Regions from separate parts of the Calothrix sp. NIES-2100 genome, predicted to be linked through region 1. Evidence: predicted binding sites of a transcription regulator. Region 1 holds the regulator's gene; each other region holds the start of a gene.
What was found. Region 1 encodes HrcA, which represses chaperone genes, less so after heat shock. Its sites were predicted from a motif close to TTAGCACTCNNGANTCNNGAGTGCTAA; they were not measured.

Region 1 (5,795 bases):
TATTTCCAATGATTGATATTCGCCGTTTCTTGAAAGCATAAATGCGTTCCTGCATCTTTGGGCGTTGGTCTATATTAATCGTTCCCAGCTTACGTGGGTCATTTCGCACTTAGATCCCATTTTGACGGAATCCTCATGAATCTGTCATGAACTTCGTAGAATCACTACAATAAAGAACTGAACAATCACATATTAGTTTCTCAGGATAGCGTTTATCATGAAAGCATTTGTAGCAGGGGCAACAGGTGAAACAGGTCGGCGGATTGTACAAGAACTGATAGCACGCAATATTCCCGTCCGTGCCTTAGTCAGGGATACGGAGAAAGCTAAAGGAATTTTGCCTGCTGAGGTAGAGTTGGTAGTGGGAGATGTGTTAAACCCCCAAACCCTGACTGCTGCTTTAGGAGATAGTACAGTCCTACTGTGTGCTACTGGCGCAAAACCTAGCTTTGACCCTACTGGCCCCTATCAGGTAGATTTTGAAGGTACAAAAAATTTAGTAGATGCTGCTAAGTCCAAGGGAATAGAGCATTTTGTTTTGGTGACTTCCTTGTGTACTTCCCAGTTATTCCATCCATTAAATTTGTTTTGGCTAATTTTGGTTTGGAAAAAACAAGCTGAGGAGTACTTGCAAAAAAGCGGTCTAACTTATACGATTGTGCGGCCAGGTGGGTTGAAGAATGAAGATAACTCCAATCCGATAGTGATGCAGGGTGCTGATACGTTGTTTGATGGTAGCATTCCTCGACAGAAAGTTGCCCAGGTTTGTGTGGAGGCTCTATTTGAACCAGCCGCACGGAATAAAATTACCGAGATTATTAGCAAAGCCGATGCTACTTCTAAAAACTTTGGCGAATTATTTGCTAACGTTGCCTGATTAAGCGATTGCTGAATCTTGAGTTAACATGGATGGGTTTAACCTGTATGGACAAAATTCGCGCCTTAACAGAAAGTTAGTTGTCAAGTTAACACAAGACACAGTACTCTTACGGTGAACCTTACCGAAATGATTGTATTGACTATTGTTGTTAGATAAAAAAGTGAATATTAAGGAGTCAAACTCTGAAAGATTTTAAATTTAAGGGCGTAGAAAAACTGATTGGCCCCATAGCTGCGCTTCTTGGCTTTGTTTGCTTATTGCAGTGGTATATAACTGGAGAATTGCGATCGCCTACCGATCCCGTCTTTGAAGCTAAACAGCCACCTTTGGTGATGAAAGGCGGCGATCCTTATATCCGCGCTTTAATGCGAACTATTTCCGCCAGCGAAGCCAACAGTAGCCGTCCCTATTCTCTACTTTATGGTGGTCAACAAGTGCGTGACATCAGTAAACATCCTGAGATATGCGTCACTATTGTGACTGGTCCCAACAAGGGCAATTGCTCAACTGCTGCTGGGAGATATCAAATTATTAACACTACTTGGTATCAAATTGCTCCACGCTATCATCCCAAACCTATGCAAATTATGTTTTGGGCTGTTTATAGTTTTGAAGCCGAGTATCAAGATGTGGTGGTTTACCGTTGGTTGAGTGACTCGAAAGTTTGGGGAATTGATATTACCCAACTGCTGCATCAAGGTAATTTGAAGGATGTTTTGCGGCGTTTATCACCTACTTGGACAAGTCTAGGCTACGGCATAGAAACGAATTCTGTTAGTAGCTCTTTACCCAAAATTTATCAGAAAATGTTGAAAGAGGAATTAACAGCAGCTAATCAATCAATATCACCGAATTCTATTTTAACTCCCAGCCCAATTCCTAGATCTGTGCAAACCACTCCGGGAAATAAAAATACCACAAATCCTCCTCATAGAGGTAGTAGCGGCTCATTAGAACTGAGATTGAATAACCTGTAGTTTCAACTAATTGGGGATTGTTGATTTGGGAGTTGATGAAAAATCTTGATTCTTCAATGTTTGGTGAGAAATCCACTTGATAAAGCCAGGAAATAGTCGGTAAAGAGTTTGGGAAAAATTTGCAGAACCAACAAGAACTTCTGATTTTTTATTCTCAACTGCATCCCATATAGCATTAGCTACATCCTCAGGCTTTTCTACGACAGGATTTTTAATGACATTTTCCAGCTGTTCGCGACGATTAGTTAAGTCTTGCTGATCCTTACCCCGAAAAATAGCCTTATCTAAAAAGCTACTCTTAATCAGATTGGGATAAATTCCACACACATCAATATTTTTTGGCTTTAATTCTGCTTGTAGCGCTTCTGTTAATCCAGTCACAGCAAATTTACTTGTACAGTAAGGAACTAAATAAGCAGTAGGTACTTTACCACCAATAGAACTAACATTAACTATGGTTCCGCTTCCTCGCTCCAGCAAATGAGGCAAAAGAGCATTAATTGTATGAATATAACCCCATATGTTATTCAATTTATTTTGCTTAGGCTACTGATTTTCAGACGATTTATAAAGTAAAAAGTAAAGATTAGGATGCGTTATGGCTGAAGCCTAACGCACCCTACAATAATTTTATTTTTACTTGATAAACAATTTCTTAAACTCTCGATATTTGATTACGAAATCCTAGCAGCGGCTGACGTAGACAAAGATAAGCAAGCGCACCCAGTAAGGGAATCAATGTGACAACCCAAAATACTTGGGTACTATTCCAACCGCGACGCGCCATATCATCACCCAAGACTGTGGGGAATAAAAGGCAGAAAAGACAAAATGCTAAACTCATGCCATGAATAAAGCGATCGCTCTGGAATTGTTGCACAAAATCAGCCCAATCACCAAGGGTAAATCCGTAGGTAAGTATGACAATTGTGCTGAGACTCAATATTATACCAAAAAATCGAGAATCAAGCAGATTTAAGAAAGCATCTTTTTGTCCAGAAAATTCTTGATTCGCTTCCCGTAAAGCTAAATAAGGTATAAGTCCCAGCACGCCTGAACCTACTGATGCTAAAGCAAAAGGCCAAAAAGGAAGCTTTTGCATTCTGCCATCAATAAACAAATTACCGCTGTAAATTAGTAACCAGATGCCTACAAGGGAGAATATGGACAAGATAATGGGATTGATAGCAGCCCATTGCAGAGTCAATATATTCTTTAGTAGCGCCAATGTTTCTTCTAGGTGTAGAGGTGGAGTAAGCAGCACAATATATGCTATGAATCCACCCCACAACAGCCATAAAGCAAGTTTTCTATTCATGATATTTCAATTGCTGATTTTGTTGGGTGCGTTATTTCCAAATGCACCGAAAATCTGAGGTAGTGCGATCGCATTACGCACTACCCATCCTGAAAACTAAATGTTGCTTAATTTGCTGCTGCTTGCTGTTCTGGAGATATTGTATTTGTTCCCTCTTCTGGTAGAGGTGGACGCACACATAAATAGAATAGTGGGCCGAAAAGTGGAATGAAACTAATTAACCAAAAAATTTGAGAATTTTTTCCACCACGACGCGCCATATCATCTGGCAATAATGCGGGAAATAATAGGCTAAGTAGACAAAAATCTAGGCTCATCACATGAATGAAGCGGCTAGTTTGCCATTGTAGGACGAAATCTCCCCAATCTCCGGCTCGCACACCATAAGCAACTAAAATCGCAGCAGTTACGGTAAGTACAATTCCAGTGACGCGAGAATCTAATAGTTTGATGAGGGCGTTCTTTTTCCCCACAAATTGTTGATTTGGGTTCCTGAGGGCTAAGTAAGGTAAAAGAGCAAAAGCACCAACTGCAAAAGAAGCACTCGCAAAAGGCCAAGCGGGTATTTTTTGTCCTCTACCATCAATAAATACCATTGCACTATAAATTACAGGCCAAACACCCATCAGGTTAAATAGTGCAATGATTAAAGGATTAATCCCTTGCCATTGTCCGATGCTGAGGTTCTTAATTAACTCGAATGTGTCAGGGCGATCGGGAGGGGTGAGGAAGAAAGCGTAAGCAATAAATCCCAGCCACAACAACCCAAAGCCAATTTTTCTCACCATGATTTTATGTGATTAACTGAAGGCTTCCGAAAGGTAATCAGCAGCCGCAGCGACAACTGCGATCGCACCTTCATAATCTAGTCTTGTTGGCCCCAAAACTCCTACACTCCCTACGGGGACTGAACCTCGGCGATAGGTAGAAGTAATTAAGGTACAGCTGCGCATTGGTTCTAGGGGATTTTCCGTACCAATCCGGACAGTTACCCTTGGTTTAGTCTGATCTTCAACCTCTGGCTCTTCAAAGATTAATCGCCCCAGTTGGTCTTGTTCTTCTTCCAACAGATGGATAATTGTTTGTACTTGCTGGAGTTGGGAAAATTCTGGCTGACGCAAAACTTCTGCAACTCCGCGCACCATAATGTTTGTCGCCGTTGGCGCTACCTTGCGCCGAGTTAATTCCGCAACGGAATTTTTCAAGAATTCGCCATAGCGTTGGAATTCCTGATTTAATTGACTCCAGTCAAGGTTACCTAATTCCAGTAAACTGCGTCCCCGCAAATGAGTATTCAAGAAGTTAGACACAATTTGCAATTCCCGATCTACCACTTCGGGATCGAGTTTTGTCTCTTCTCGCATCGGTGATAAATCCATCAATCGCGAATGGGTTTCATAATTATCGGTGACGACAATTAACATGATCCGCCCGGTTTCAATTTGCACCAATTGCAAATGTCGTAGCAATGCTGTATTGGTTTGGGGCATGGTAATCAAGCTAATACACCCACTCAAGGTTGCTAAAATTTGCGCTGCGCCTTGTAATAGGGCTTCTAAACTCCAATCTTCCCACTGAAGGCGTTTTTGTAGCGCTAGCTCTACCTCTTTGGCTATACTTTCTGAAGGCGTAATTAGCTGATCGACATAAATGCGATAGCCAGAATCAGAAGGTACTCGTCCAGCAGATGTGTGTGGTTGGTACAGTAAACCAGATTTTTCCAGGACACCCATCACATTGCGAATGGTGGCTGAGCTAACACCTAGATCGTATTCTTCAATTAAAGCTTTTGATCCAACAGGCTCTGCCGTAGCAATATAGTGACGTACTGTTGCCCAAAGTATATGCTGTTGTCGATTTGTCAACTGGACTTGCATAGGGTATTCTTTACTGAAGGCAAAATTTAATGAAAGTTTGCAAGAATTTCTGTTTTTGAAAACAATTGAAAAAATTATTAATATTTAATTAATATATCTAATTGTGCATTACAATAACTAACTATTTAATTATAAATCAGTTAATTAATGTAAAGTTCCATATCTGTATATTCTGATGCTGCGGCTATACTACAGCTTGACTAAAAAAGATGAAGGATCAAAAACCAAGCTCACGGCATGGTTTTTGGGCATTGAGAATGGGACATTGGTAACTCGGATCTGTCTCACGCACGAGGCAAGAGAGACATCGAGAGCATGAGGGTTTTGAGATTTTAATGCCAAAATTTCATCCCTTGTTTCAGCAACACCATTAATCGTATTTTTTCATAAGCATTTATTAAAAAATGTATTTTCCTGTACGGATTTTTTGTCCATTTTCAGATACCCGACTTCTTGAAGAAGTCGGGTATCTGAGGATTGCTATATGCTTGCTGAGAATTATCTATAAATAACTCATGATGACAAAATTCGCCAGTATTGCTACAAGGCGAACAGGTGGATTAGTTGGTAAATGGTAGAGCCAGTACTAAGCCAGTAATATTATAGTTTGAGTTTTTCCCAACTAATACTGAGGAACTGAAGAGTCAACTAAGAGGGAATAAGCATCAATTCCGCCTGATATGTTCTTAACATTTGTAAAACCTTGCGCCATTAACCACTGACACATTTGAGCAGAACGCATA
Region 2 (5,795 bases), 250 kb from region 1:
ATGTAGCACTATTTGACTGCAAATTTTTGTGGATAAATTGGAAGTCCTCACGCGATGGGCGGCTTTCTTGGAATCTTCCGTGTGCTGACAAAAATGTAGTGTTATCTAACCGTCCATGAGCTAGTTTTTGAGCAACACTTTTATGTTGTAAAAAAAGCCAATACAGTGCAGTTTTACCTGTGCCTTTTCGCCCTCTAATTAGGCAAGTTGTATCGTCTAAAAATCTTTCAAAATCAGTAGTACGCTGAAATAGTAGATTTAAATCTTGTCTTTGATCGGCAGCATTTACTTCAGGAAACTGCAAACTTTCAATAATCTTCCACCGCTGATCTATTGTATTTAAAACATTGCTACGTTTTAGTTCATCAGTTTTTTCATCAATTAAGTTAGCGATTTTTGTGTAATAATCTTGGTTACCTTGTACAGGATAGCTATCAGCCAAAGCGATTGGTAACAGATAAGGTACTACTAAAAGTTCTTCTGTTGGAGTTTGAGAATTATCTAAATCTGTTTCAGATTCATCTGTTTCATAGTTTTCATTTGTTGCTGTTTTTATTTTGTTCAGCAATGATTCCCAAATTTGTTTTACTTTAGACAGACCAATCTTAGTAACATCAGGAACAGGAGAAAAAACAAAATTTATTGATAAATTTTTTAGTCCTTGCAGGGATTGTATTAGCAGTTCTATCCCTTGTTTATTTTGTTCGTTAGGGAAAAGAAAAACTATTGCTTCATCAGCTGCTTGAATTAATGATAAAGCTCCCCATTGATTGATTCCAGTTCTCGAATCAATTAAGAGAATATCAGGTTTTAATTGTTCGTAAATTTCTCTTTTAAAAACAGACCAAAGACTTTGATCTCCATCAATAACAGTAGTAGCATGAAGATCATCAACTTTAGATACATAATCAAGATTAAGAGAACCAGCAGGAACAACAAATAATCTTCCTGTGGCGTTAGATATTTTTACTTCGCCAAATATTTCAGCAATTGAAATACTTGGTTCTACTCCTTCTGGTAAATAGGAACGCTCATAAAAATAGTCAACAATTCCATATTTGGGTTGTGGCCTTAGATTGAATGCTGTACTCAACCCAGGTGCTTCTAAATCTAAATCAACAGCTACAACTTTAAGACCCCGCATTGCTAAAATTGAGGCAACATGGGTTAATGCCGTAGTTCGACCTACTCCTCCTTTAAAAGAATAAAATGTCACTGTTCTGGGTAACCTGAGTTCACGCTCAGGTATAGGAGGTTGATTTTGCGGATTTGCTGCTTGAATTGCTAAATCTTGCCAAGTTTGTACTGAAGCTGTATTAAAAGCTTGCGGTGCTGAAAGATTTAGTGAATCTGCTTCTTGAGGAGTGTATAAGGAAATAAACCCAGGAGATAAATGAGGAACTTGTGATTTAAGTAAGTTAGAAATTTGTTCTTTGCGCTGAAGACTAGATAAATTAATAAATTGCTCGCTCACAATTGTTAGATTAAGCAAGCCTGATGTGGAAATATTTATATCAACCCACTCTGGCGAATTATGTACATACTGGTTTTTAATCTGCTGTTTTAGCAAAACCTGCCAATTTTCTTGCATTTTTTACCTCTTTAAAGTTGAGTAGCTTGTTTGAGTAACCAACTTTTGATACTCTTGTATGCGTATAACCAGCGTCTGTAATTTGACTCATCAGGCTCAAGGCCAGAATAACGCATATCTATAAAATGTTGACCCATTGGATTCTCAACTTGATCCAGCCATTTCCTTCCTTCAGAAAAATTATCAATCCTAGATTTGAGCTTATTATGTTGTTTGAGCAGTTCCGCATAACTATGTGTTCTCAAATTCTCACTTGTCACTCCGCGTAAAGTGTTACAAATAATAGCTTTTATTAGACACTCAATGGTTACACCACCAAAGTGCATAGCCCCAACCTTTCTTCCTGATTGGCTGAGAGTTTCAGTATCACTATGGCGATCAATAAAAGCTGCCTGATAATCTTCCATACTTAGTTAAATTAAATTTAAAGCCAGATCAGTATATTATTAAATAGCAATTACCTTAACATTATTAATTTGTTATTTTCTGGTTTGAAAAACCTGAATATTGACACAAAAAAACAGCCGCCTCCACAAGGGAAGCAGCTGTTTTCACAAATAGGGGGCTAGAAAGTATTAGTAATCGAAGTCGCCGCCACCCATACCACCGCCACCAGCAGGAGCAGCATCTTTAGGTTCTGGCTTATCAACTACGATGCATTCGGTTGTCAACACCATACCAGCGATGGAAGCAGCGTTTTGCAGAGCAGAACGAGTTACCTTAGCAGGGTCAACAATACCAGCAACAAACAAGTCAACAAACTCATTGGTTGCAGCGTTGTAGCCTACGTTGAATTCTTTTTCTTTCACACGTTCAGCAATTACAGCGCCGTTTTGTCCTGCGTTTTCTGCAATTCTCTTCAGAGGTGCAGGTAAAGCACGAGCAACAATCAACGCACCAGTTAACTCTTCACCAGTGAGGTTTTTGTTTGCCCATTCTTCCAGTTCAGGAGTCAAGTGAGCCAGAGTTGTACCACCGCCGGGAACAATACCTTCTTCCACAGCAGCTTTGGTAGCGTTGATAGCGTCTTCTAAGCGCAGCTTCTTGTCCTTCATTTCGGTTTCAGTCGCTGCACCGACCTTAACAACTGCAACACCACCAGCCAACTTAGCTAGGCGTTCTTGTAGTTTTTCTTTGTCGTAGGAAGATTCGGTTTCGTCAATTTGACGACGGATTTGCTCAATCCGAGCTTTAACGGCAACTTCGTTACCTTCGGCAACAATTGTGGTGTTGTCTTTGGTAATGGTGATGCGGCGAGCTTTACCTAAGCTATCCAGCTTGGTGTTATCTAGCTTGAGACCAGCATCTTCGGTGACTAGCTGACCACCGGTGAGGATGGCGATATCTTCTAGCATAGCTTTGCGGCGATCGCCAAATCCAGGTGCTTTAACAGCAGCCACGTTTAGCACACCGCGCAGGCGGTTAACTACTAGAGTTGCCAAAGCTTCTTTTTCAATATCTTCAGCGATGATTACTAAGGGACGACCAGCACGCGCTACTTGCTCAAGCACGGGTACTAGGTCTTGTACCAAAGCGATTTTCTTATCGGTTAATAGGAGGAAAGGCTCATCGAAGACAGCTTCCATCCGTTCTGCGTCGGTAGCGAAGTAAGGAGAGATATAGCCTTTGTCAAAGCGCATCCCTTCGGTGATTTCCAATTCGGTGGTCATGGATTTCCCTTCTTCTAGGGAAATTACGCCTTCCTTACCCACCTTATCCATTGCTTGGGCAATCATCTGACCGACTTCTTCGTCATTACCGGCGGAGATGGAACCAACTTGCGCAATGGCTTTGGAATCTTCTACGGGGCGAGCGTGTTGAGCAATCTTCTCTACCAAGAAGGTAGTAGCTTTGTCAATACCGCGCTTCAACAAAATTGCATTTGCACCAGCAGCAACGTTGCGTAAGCCTTCTTTAACAATTGCGTGCGCCAAAACGGTAGCTGTGGTGGTACCATCACCCGCAGCGTCGTTGGTTTTAGAAGCAGCTTGGCGAATCAAAGCCACGCCAGTATTTTCAACGTGGTCTTCTAATTCGATTTCTTTGGCAATGGTTACGCCATCATTGACGATTTGCGGTGCGCCAAATTTCTTTTCTAGCACGACGTTACGACCTTTAGGGCCAAGAGTAACTGCCACAGCTTCTGCTAGGATGTCCATGCCTCGTTCTAGGGCGCGACGGGCGTTTTCGTTGTAGATAATGCGCTTTGCCATAATTTTAATAGTCCTTTGTCATTTGTCATTTGTCATTTGTCATTTGTCATTAGTCATTGGCTAATGACTAATGATCAATGACCATTAGCTAACGATTGCTAAAATATCTTTTTCTGAAAGCAGGACGTATTCTTCTGTGCCGAGCTTGACATCAGTGCCAGCGTACTTGGAGTACAGCACTTTGTCGCCGACCTTAAGTTCTGGCTCTTGACGAGAACCGTCATCGTTCCGCTTACCAGGGCCTAGAGCGACCACTTCCCCAACCTGGGGCTTTTCCTTCGCGGTGTCGGGTAAATACAGACCACCTGCGGTCTTTTCCTCAGAGGCGCTCACTTTCACGAAAACGCGATCGCCTAAAGGTTTAACTGTAGAAACGCTTAAAGATACTGCTGCCATATTTATTTCTCCAGAGTTAGCACTCTCAACTCCTGAGTGCTAATTTACCGAAGATAGCCATACAATGGCAACAATTTTTTGTGTACGGGTTCCCGAACTAGGCGATGAGGGGGATGAGGGGACAAGGGGACAAAGGAAGGGGGACAAGGGAGATAAAAAATGAGAAATGCCCAATGCCCAATGCCCCATGCCCTTTAAATACAGATACTTAAGTACAAATACTTATTTATTTTAAAGTTTCAGGTTCTGTTCATTAAGTTACGAATATTTTTTTATGAACAAATTTATTTGCAAAGCGGGGAAATTGTTATAGAACTGTAATCAGGGAGCAGCTTGATGAGTAACAATACAGTGATCCAGTGCAGCCGTAAAATCCCCAAAAACACTAAATCTCTAGACAATAAAGCCCCGCGTAATTGTGTAGAAACTTTAGGACTTGCAAAGATTCAACGACATCTTTCTATTTGTGCCCAGCAAACAACTGCCAACTGCGGCGCAAAACAAGCTAGTCTGGAATCCTGGGAATACATAAAAAGGCGATTGCAGAAGCTCAAACTCGACCAACCGCAAAAAAGTCTTCCCCTTTGCATGTTTAGAAATAAAGCCAATTGCTTGCGCGTTTGTGGTTCTAGACCGATAATGGTGGTTTACCCGGATGGTGTCTGGTATCGTCAAGCAAACCTGGAAGTGATTGAGCGGATCATCCAAGAACACTTGATAGGCATAATGGTGGTTGAAGAATTTGCATTTTTAACCCATCCTTTGCCAGAAACTTCTCTGGTTGCTTGTGAACATCTGATAGCGGCTTAACATCCGTGAGGATATCGTAATTAAGTAGTAAGCGCTCTGAAGCGGTGGTTGGTTTGGCGCTAGGGTCATCTTCAGCCAATACTTAACCTGTGAATCGGAAGGATTATTATTTAATCAGCATTTTTTCACCCGCCACGGTCAAAGCGATATATAATTACGGATTATATTTACTACTGCTCTACGTATCCTTACTGGACTAGTGCCAATGATCTACCAGTCTCTTAACTGCAATCACCGCGCTATGAGACTGACAACAAGCAAAGGCAAGTTAAGTGGGAAAAAAAGACAACATCTCAAATAATCCACCATAGAGGATAAATATACAAGACCTTGATGGACCGAAGCGCGACAAGTGCCACTGCTATGAAAGAACCCAGCATGAAAGATCACAAACGACTTCTACTGATTGATGATGACCCTAACCTCATCTTGCTGGTGAAGGATTACTTGGAATTCCGGGGATATGAAGTCATCACCGCTGAAAACGGAAGAGAAGCTCTAGAAATTTTAGAGCATGATGTTCCAGATATGATTATCTGCGACGTGATGATGCCGGAAATGGACGGATATACTTTTGTAGAACAAGTCCGGCAAAATGAACGTACTAGCTGGATTCCCGTTCTATTCCTTTCAGCTAAGGGACAAAGTGCAGACCGAGTTAAAGGTCTGAATAAAGGTGCTGATGTCTATATGGTCAAGCCCTTTGAGCCAGAAGAACTCGTAGCGCAAGTAGAATCTTCCCTGAAGCAAACTATCCGTTGGAAAGAACACCAAGCCAAAGGAGG
Region 3 (5,795 bases), 2.1 Mb from region 1:
TATTTCCGGATATTCCGCATTTTCATCAATAATTAAAGTTCCAGGTATATTTCCTGGTTGTTGATAAAATTCTTTGATCAATGAAGGCTTGATAACTTTACGATGACGGGGTATTTTGATGCCCATGTGGTTTTACCTTGAATAATTAGTCATTAGTCATTAGTCATTTGTTCATATCCAATAAGTCTCAACACCAGATTTTTGCGGATTGGCGATCGCCAAATACTCACCATTATCAATCATTGCTCACCACAACCAAATATTTAGGCATTGCCCACTTTACAAAATTAATCTAACATCCAACATTGGTTACCTATTCAAGCCGATATGATATCATTTCCTCACCTCTCGGTCAGAAGTGATATAAAAAACAGTTTGTCTTGGTTTAGACAAACTGCTTAATAAATCTTTATATGGGGAAAATATGGGTCAGCAGATATTAGAACATACCCATACCGCCCATACCGCCCATACCGCCCATACCACCCATACCGCCCATACCGCCATCAGCTGGAGCAGCGGGGGCTTTCTTCTCAGGCTTTTCGACAACCAGGGCTTCAGTGGTTAAGACTAAACCAGCGATAGAAGCAGCATTTTGCAAAGCAGAACGCACAACTTTGGCAGGGTCGATAATACCAGCAGCAATTAAGTCTTCAAATGCTCCAGTAGCGGCATTGTAGCCGACATTGAAGTCACTTTCCCGGACTCTGGAGACAATCACAGAACCTTCAGCACCAGCGTTGTCTGCTATTTGACGCAGGGGAGCTTCTAAAGCACGGCCGATGATATCAGCTCCTAGTTTTTCTTCTTCATCTTTTAGGCTATTTTTAATTGATTCTACCTTGGTGGACAGGTGAATCAAGGTTGTACCACCACCAGCAACAATACCTTCTTCTACGGCTGCTTTGGTAGCGTTCAAAGCATCTTCAATGCGTAGTTTGCGGTCTTTGAGTTCGGTTTCTGTGGCTGCACCCACTTTAATCACTGCGACACCACCAGCTAACTTGGCGATGCGTTCTTGCAGTTTTTCTTGATCGTAATCGGAATCTGTTTCTTCCAACTGCTTGCGAATTTGTGCAATTCGCTTTTGCACTTCTGGCTTGGTAGTACTGCCAGCTACAATTGTGGTGTTTTCTTTGTCGATAGTAATTTTGCGGGCGGTTCCTAAAGCTTCCAGAGAAGCAGTATCCAAGCTTAAGCCGATTTCTTCGGAAATCATCTGTCCATCGGTGAGAATGGCAATATCTTGCAGTAAAGCTTTACGGCGATCGCCAAATCCGGGTGCTTTGATTGCTGCTACGGAAAGGACACCCCGTGCTTTATTCACGACCAAAGTCGCCAAAGCATCTCCTTCTACGTCTTCTGCAATTACTAGCAAAGATTGACCTAAACGGGCAACCTTTTCCAGTACAGGAACTAAATCCTGGATGCTGCTGATTTTCTTATCGGTAATCAGGATGCGGGCATTTTCAAATTCTACCGTCTGCCGCTCGTTGTTAGTGATAAAGTAGGGGGAAATATAACCCCGGTCAATCTGCATCCCTTCTACCACTTCTAGTTCAGTTGTCAGGGACTTAGATTCTTCAACGGTAATTACGCCGTCTTTAGTGACTTTATCCATTGCTTCGGCAATCATACTGCCAACTTCTTCATCATTGCCGGCTGAAACCGTAGCAACTTGAGCGATCGCACTTCCTTCTACTGGCTTGGCTATCTTGGCAATTTCTTCTACCAGCGCCTCAACAGTCTTGTCAATTCCCCGTTTTAAGCTTATTGGATTGCTACCCGCTGCAACGTTCTTTAAACCTTCCCGGATTAAAGCCTGTGCTAAAACCGTGGCTGTGGTAGTACCATCACCCGCAACATCTTTTGTTTTAGATGCAACTTCTTGGATCAGCCTCGCACCTGTATTTTCCAAAGGATCTTCTAATTCAATTTCTTTAGCAACAGTGATACCATCGTTGACAATTTGAGGTGCACCATATTTTTTTTCTAAAAGAACATTACGGCCTTTTGGCCCTAGGGTGATTTTTACAGCATCAGCAAGAGCATTAACACCCCGTTCTAGGGCCCGCCGTGATTCTTCATCAAATGCAATAATCTTCGCCATGTTTCATTTCTCCAGCGCTTCCATTAGACAATTTAGCACTCACAGCGCCAGAGTGCTAACACCTTAAACTACTCAAATGATAAATACAGATAAAAAAATGAAACCAAATAGTCCAGAATCCAATGACCCTTGACCAATGACCCTTGACCAATGACCCTTGACCAATGACCCTTGACCATTAAGATGAATTTAGAAAACTCCCTTAAATCTTTAGGTATTGCTGACCCTAGCGGCACCGGCTGGTTGGCTGTAGTATTTACGTTTCTCTTGGCTTGGCTAGTAACATGGCGGTTAATGCCCACAGTACGCAAATTTGCCTTGCGGGTAGGTTGGGCTGACCAACCAAACGCCAGACGACTCAACCGAGAACCTTTGCCGAATGCAGGGGGGCTGGCTATTTATACAGGCGTGATTGCTGCACTGGTATTAGCTACTCTCTTACGACCAATCGAACTGCAAGGTGTATTAGCTCAAGTACTGACTATTCTCTTGGGAGGAACGATATTAGTTCTGGTTGGCTTTATTGATGACCAATTTGGCTTACCTCCTTCCGTGCGCATGTTTACTCAGATTCTCACAGCACTGTTGCTGTATGCGAATGGTATTAAAATTGAAATCGCTTTTGGCACACCAATAGACTCGTTTCTTTCCATCTCACTCACAGTATTTTGGGTAGTAGGAATTACCAATGCCATTAACTTAATGGACGGTATGGACGGTTTGGCCGGAGGGGTAAGTTTTATTACTGCCATGAGTTTGTTGGCGGTTTCTGCCCAAATTTCATATCGCGCCGCAGCCACCCTAGTACTGGCTGCACTGGGAGGTGCGGCCCTAGGCTTCTTGCGCCATAACTTCCACCCCTCACGCATCATTATGGGTGATTCCGGGGCCTACTTTTTTGGCTATGTGCTAGCGGCAACTAGTATTTTAGGTAAGCTCCAAGTAAATACAGTATTTTCCCTGATACCTACGGTTTTATTTTTGCTTTTACCAGTGTTGGATACTACGCAAGTAATTGTGCGCCGACTGATGGCGGGAAAAAACCCCATGAGTACTCCTGGTAAAGACCACCTGCACCATCGCCTGCTAGCTTGGGGATTCTCCCAACGTCGTGCTGCATATACTCTTTGGTCAATTACTTTGGTTTGTAATTTGTTGGCGATGAGAATGCAACATTTGACTTTGTTACAGATGGTAGCTACCACCATGAGCGTCATCTTGCTGATCGGCTTTACCATTTTGGGGAGACTACGAAAGGTAGAATGTATTTCCTGAGGAGGCAGGTGGGACTGTTAACTGTTGTACGGGCGGGTTCACAGATATCCTCACCGAGCAACAATGATCTAAATAAACCCGCCCCTACAGACTGTTGACAAATGACCAATGACACGCGCAGCGAGTAACTTTTTATGACGAAATTTGTAAATTTTGGCTAATGTGCTTGGAGCAATTAAAGTGGCGATCGCTTTTCACAATTTTCATCAGGCGATCGCCACTTAGATAATTTAAGGATAGAAGCTATGTATCGTCAGAATCGCAGAACGGCAAAGTCAAAAGGTTGTCATCCAGTTAATCAGATTTGTCCTATCTGTTGTCTTGTCCCGCCGCACATGCTCAAAGAAATCGCCAAACGTGGAAATACCCAACAGAGTGAATGGGCTTTTCAGAGTTTAACCCGTTCCGCAAGGATTCGCGGACAGCGTGATGTTTTGAGCCTGATACCAACAATGAAATCAACTGGAGAAAAGCGCCGGACGATTTATGATGCTAGTCAAGGTACAGAGCTTCCAGGTAAATTAGTACGTGGTGAAGGCGATCCTCCCAGCAAAGACCCAGCAGTCAATGAAGCCTACGATGCGGCTGGTGCTACTTTTGATTTTTACAAGGAAGTATATCAGCGAAATTCTGTTGATGATCGCGGTTTACGTTTAGACTCTACCGTTCACTACAGTCAGAATTATGACAACGCCTTTTGGGACGGTAATCAAATGGTTTACGGTGATGGTGATGGACAAATTTTTACTCGCTTCACCAAGTCAATTGATGTAATTGGACATGAATTAACCCACGGTGTTACTCAGTACGAAGCTGGTTTGGTCTATCAGAATGAACCAGGGGCGCTGAATGAGTCTATGTCTGATGTCTTCGGTTCCTTAGTCAAACAACGCGTCCTCAATCACACAGCAGACCAAGCCGACTGGATCATTGGTTCAGGTTTATTTGCACCTGGGGTCAAAGGTGTGGGGATTCGCTCCATGAAAGCACCAGGAACTGCATACGATGATTCTGTGTTGGGTAAAGACCCCCAACCAGCCCATGTAAAGAATTTATTCAGAGGAATTGAAGATAACGGTGGTGTGCATATCAATTCAGGTATTCCCAACCATGCTTTTTACCTAGCAGCAATAGAAATCGGCGGTTACGCTTGGGAAAAAGCCGGCAAAATCTGGTATGTCACCTTAAGAGATCGACTGCGTTCTCGGTCAAATTTTGCTAAGGCAGCACACCATACCATCTCCGTTGCAGGAGAATTATATGGTCAAGGAAGTAAAGAACAAAACGCCGTTCGTCATGCTTGGAAACAAGTGGGCGTAGAACCAGCACTGTTTGGATTCTAAGTTGGGCATTGGGCATTGGGCATTGGGCATTGGGCATTTATTATTTCCCCGCGTCTCTTTGTCTCTCCTATCTTCCTTGTCTCCCTTGTCACGCCACTTGCTACCCTGCGGGAAGCCGCTTTGCGTCTACAAGCCGGGAAACCCGTCCAACGCAGTGGCTCCTCCTTGTCCCATCAACTCCCCTGCCCCTTCTGCCCCCTGCCTTTCTTTGTACTAAGCCATTACCATACCGCCATCGACGTTAAACACTTGTCCTGTGATATAAGCGGCAGCAGGATCGGCGGCGAGGAAGCGCACCATACCAGCAATTTCTTCTGGTTGACCGTAGCGACCGAGGGGGATGTATTTGAGAATTTCTTCGGTGTTGCTGAGATTACTTGTCATGTCGGTGCTGATGAAACCAGGGGCGACAGCGTTAACAGTGATCCCGCGAGAAGCCAGTTCCTTGGCTACAGTTTTGGTAAAGCCGATAACACCTGCTTTAGCGGCGCTGTAGTTAGCCTGACCTGGGTTACCCATTTGTCCAGCAACCGAGGCAATATTGATAATCCGCCCAGAACGTTGCTTGAGCATGACTTTACTAGCAGAGCGCGTGCATAGAAAAACACCAGTAAGATTTAGGTCAATGACTGCTTGCCAATCTTCTGGCTTCATCCGCAAAAGTAATGTGTCGCGAGTAATACCTGCATTATTCACGAGAATATCGATGCGCTTAAACTTGTCAATGACGGTGTTGAATAGTAAATCAACTTGATCGCTTTTAGAAACATCAGATTGTAGTGCCAACGCCTGACCACCTGCGGCTGTAATTTCCGCCACTAAGCTATCAGCCGCAGCACTAGAACTAGCATAATTGATCACTACATTAGCTCCATAGCTAGCTAATTCCAGTGCGATCGCTCTGCCAATTCCTCGTGAAGCGCCTGTAATAATTGCAACTTGTCCCCGCAATTTTTGTAAATTCTCACTCAAAAGTTCCATGAAATATTTTTTGAATCACCGCGCTAATAATCTTAGGGCGATTTGTACCTTCAAAACTAAAGCTGCGTGTTAGGGATTTTTAGTTG

Region 2: groES (co-chaperone GroES) is a predicted target of HrcA. The motif match lies at 4,217-4,243, and genes of this name have one in related genera.
Region 3: groL (chaperonin GroEL) is a predicted target of HrcA. The motif match lies at 2,143-2,169, and genes of this name have one in related genera.

The regions. Positions count from the first base shown of each region.
Region 1 is NZ_CAWNLA010000001.1:8,558,445-8,564,239, forward strand. Features, by position in the region: gene AACU32_RS34805 (DUF1997 domain-containing protein) at 1-39, opposite strand, end outside; gene AACU32_RS34810 (SDR family oxidoreductase) at 218-877, shown strand; partial or broken gene AACU32_RS34815 (glycoside hydrolase family 24 protein) at 1,099-1,713, shown strand; partial or broken gene AACU32_RS34820 (SDR family NAD(P)-dependent oxidoreductase) at 1,864-2,382, opposite strand; gene AACU32_RS34825 (hypothetical protein) at 2,513-3,175, opposite strand; gene AACU32_RS34830 (DUF2834 domain-containing protein) at 3,283-3,963, opposite strand; gene hrcA (heat-inducible transcriptional repressor HrcA) at 3,976-5,052, opposite strand; gene AACU32_RS34840 (rhodanese-like domain-containing protein) at 5,675-5,795, opposite strand, start outside.
Region 2 is NZ_CAWNLA010000001.1:8,808,825-8,814,619, forward strand. Features, by position in the region: gene AACU32_RS35965 (P-loop ATPase, Sll1717 family) at 1-1,591, opposite strand, end outside; gene AACU32_RS35970 (hypothetical protein) at 1,603-1,998, opposite strand; gene groL (chaperonin GroEL) at 2,167-3,804, opposite strand; gene groES (co-chaperone GroES) at 3,889-4,200, opposite strand; gene AACU32_RS35985 ((2Fe-2S) ferredoxin domain-containing protein) at 4,537-5,010, shown strand; gene AACU32_RS35990 (response regulator transcription factor) at 5,344-5,795, shown strand, end outside.
Region 3 is NZ_CAWNLA010000001.1:6,501,294-6,507,088, reverse strand. Features, by position in the region: gene corA (magnesium/cobalt transporter CorA) at 1-126, opposite strand, end outside; gene groL (chaperonin GroEL) at 440-2,110, opposite strand; gene AACU32_RS26335 (MraY family glycosyltransferase) at 2,294-3,385, shown strand; gene AACU32_RS26330 (M4 family metallopeptidase) at 3,631-4,728, shown strand; gene fabG (3-oxoacyl-[acyl-carrier-protein] reductase) at 4,942-5,709, opposite strand.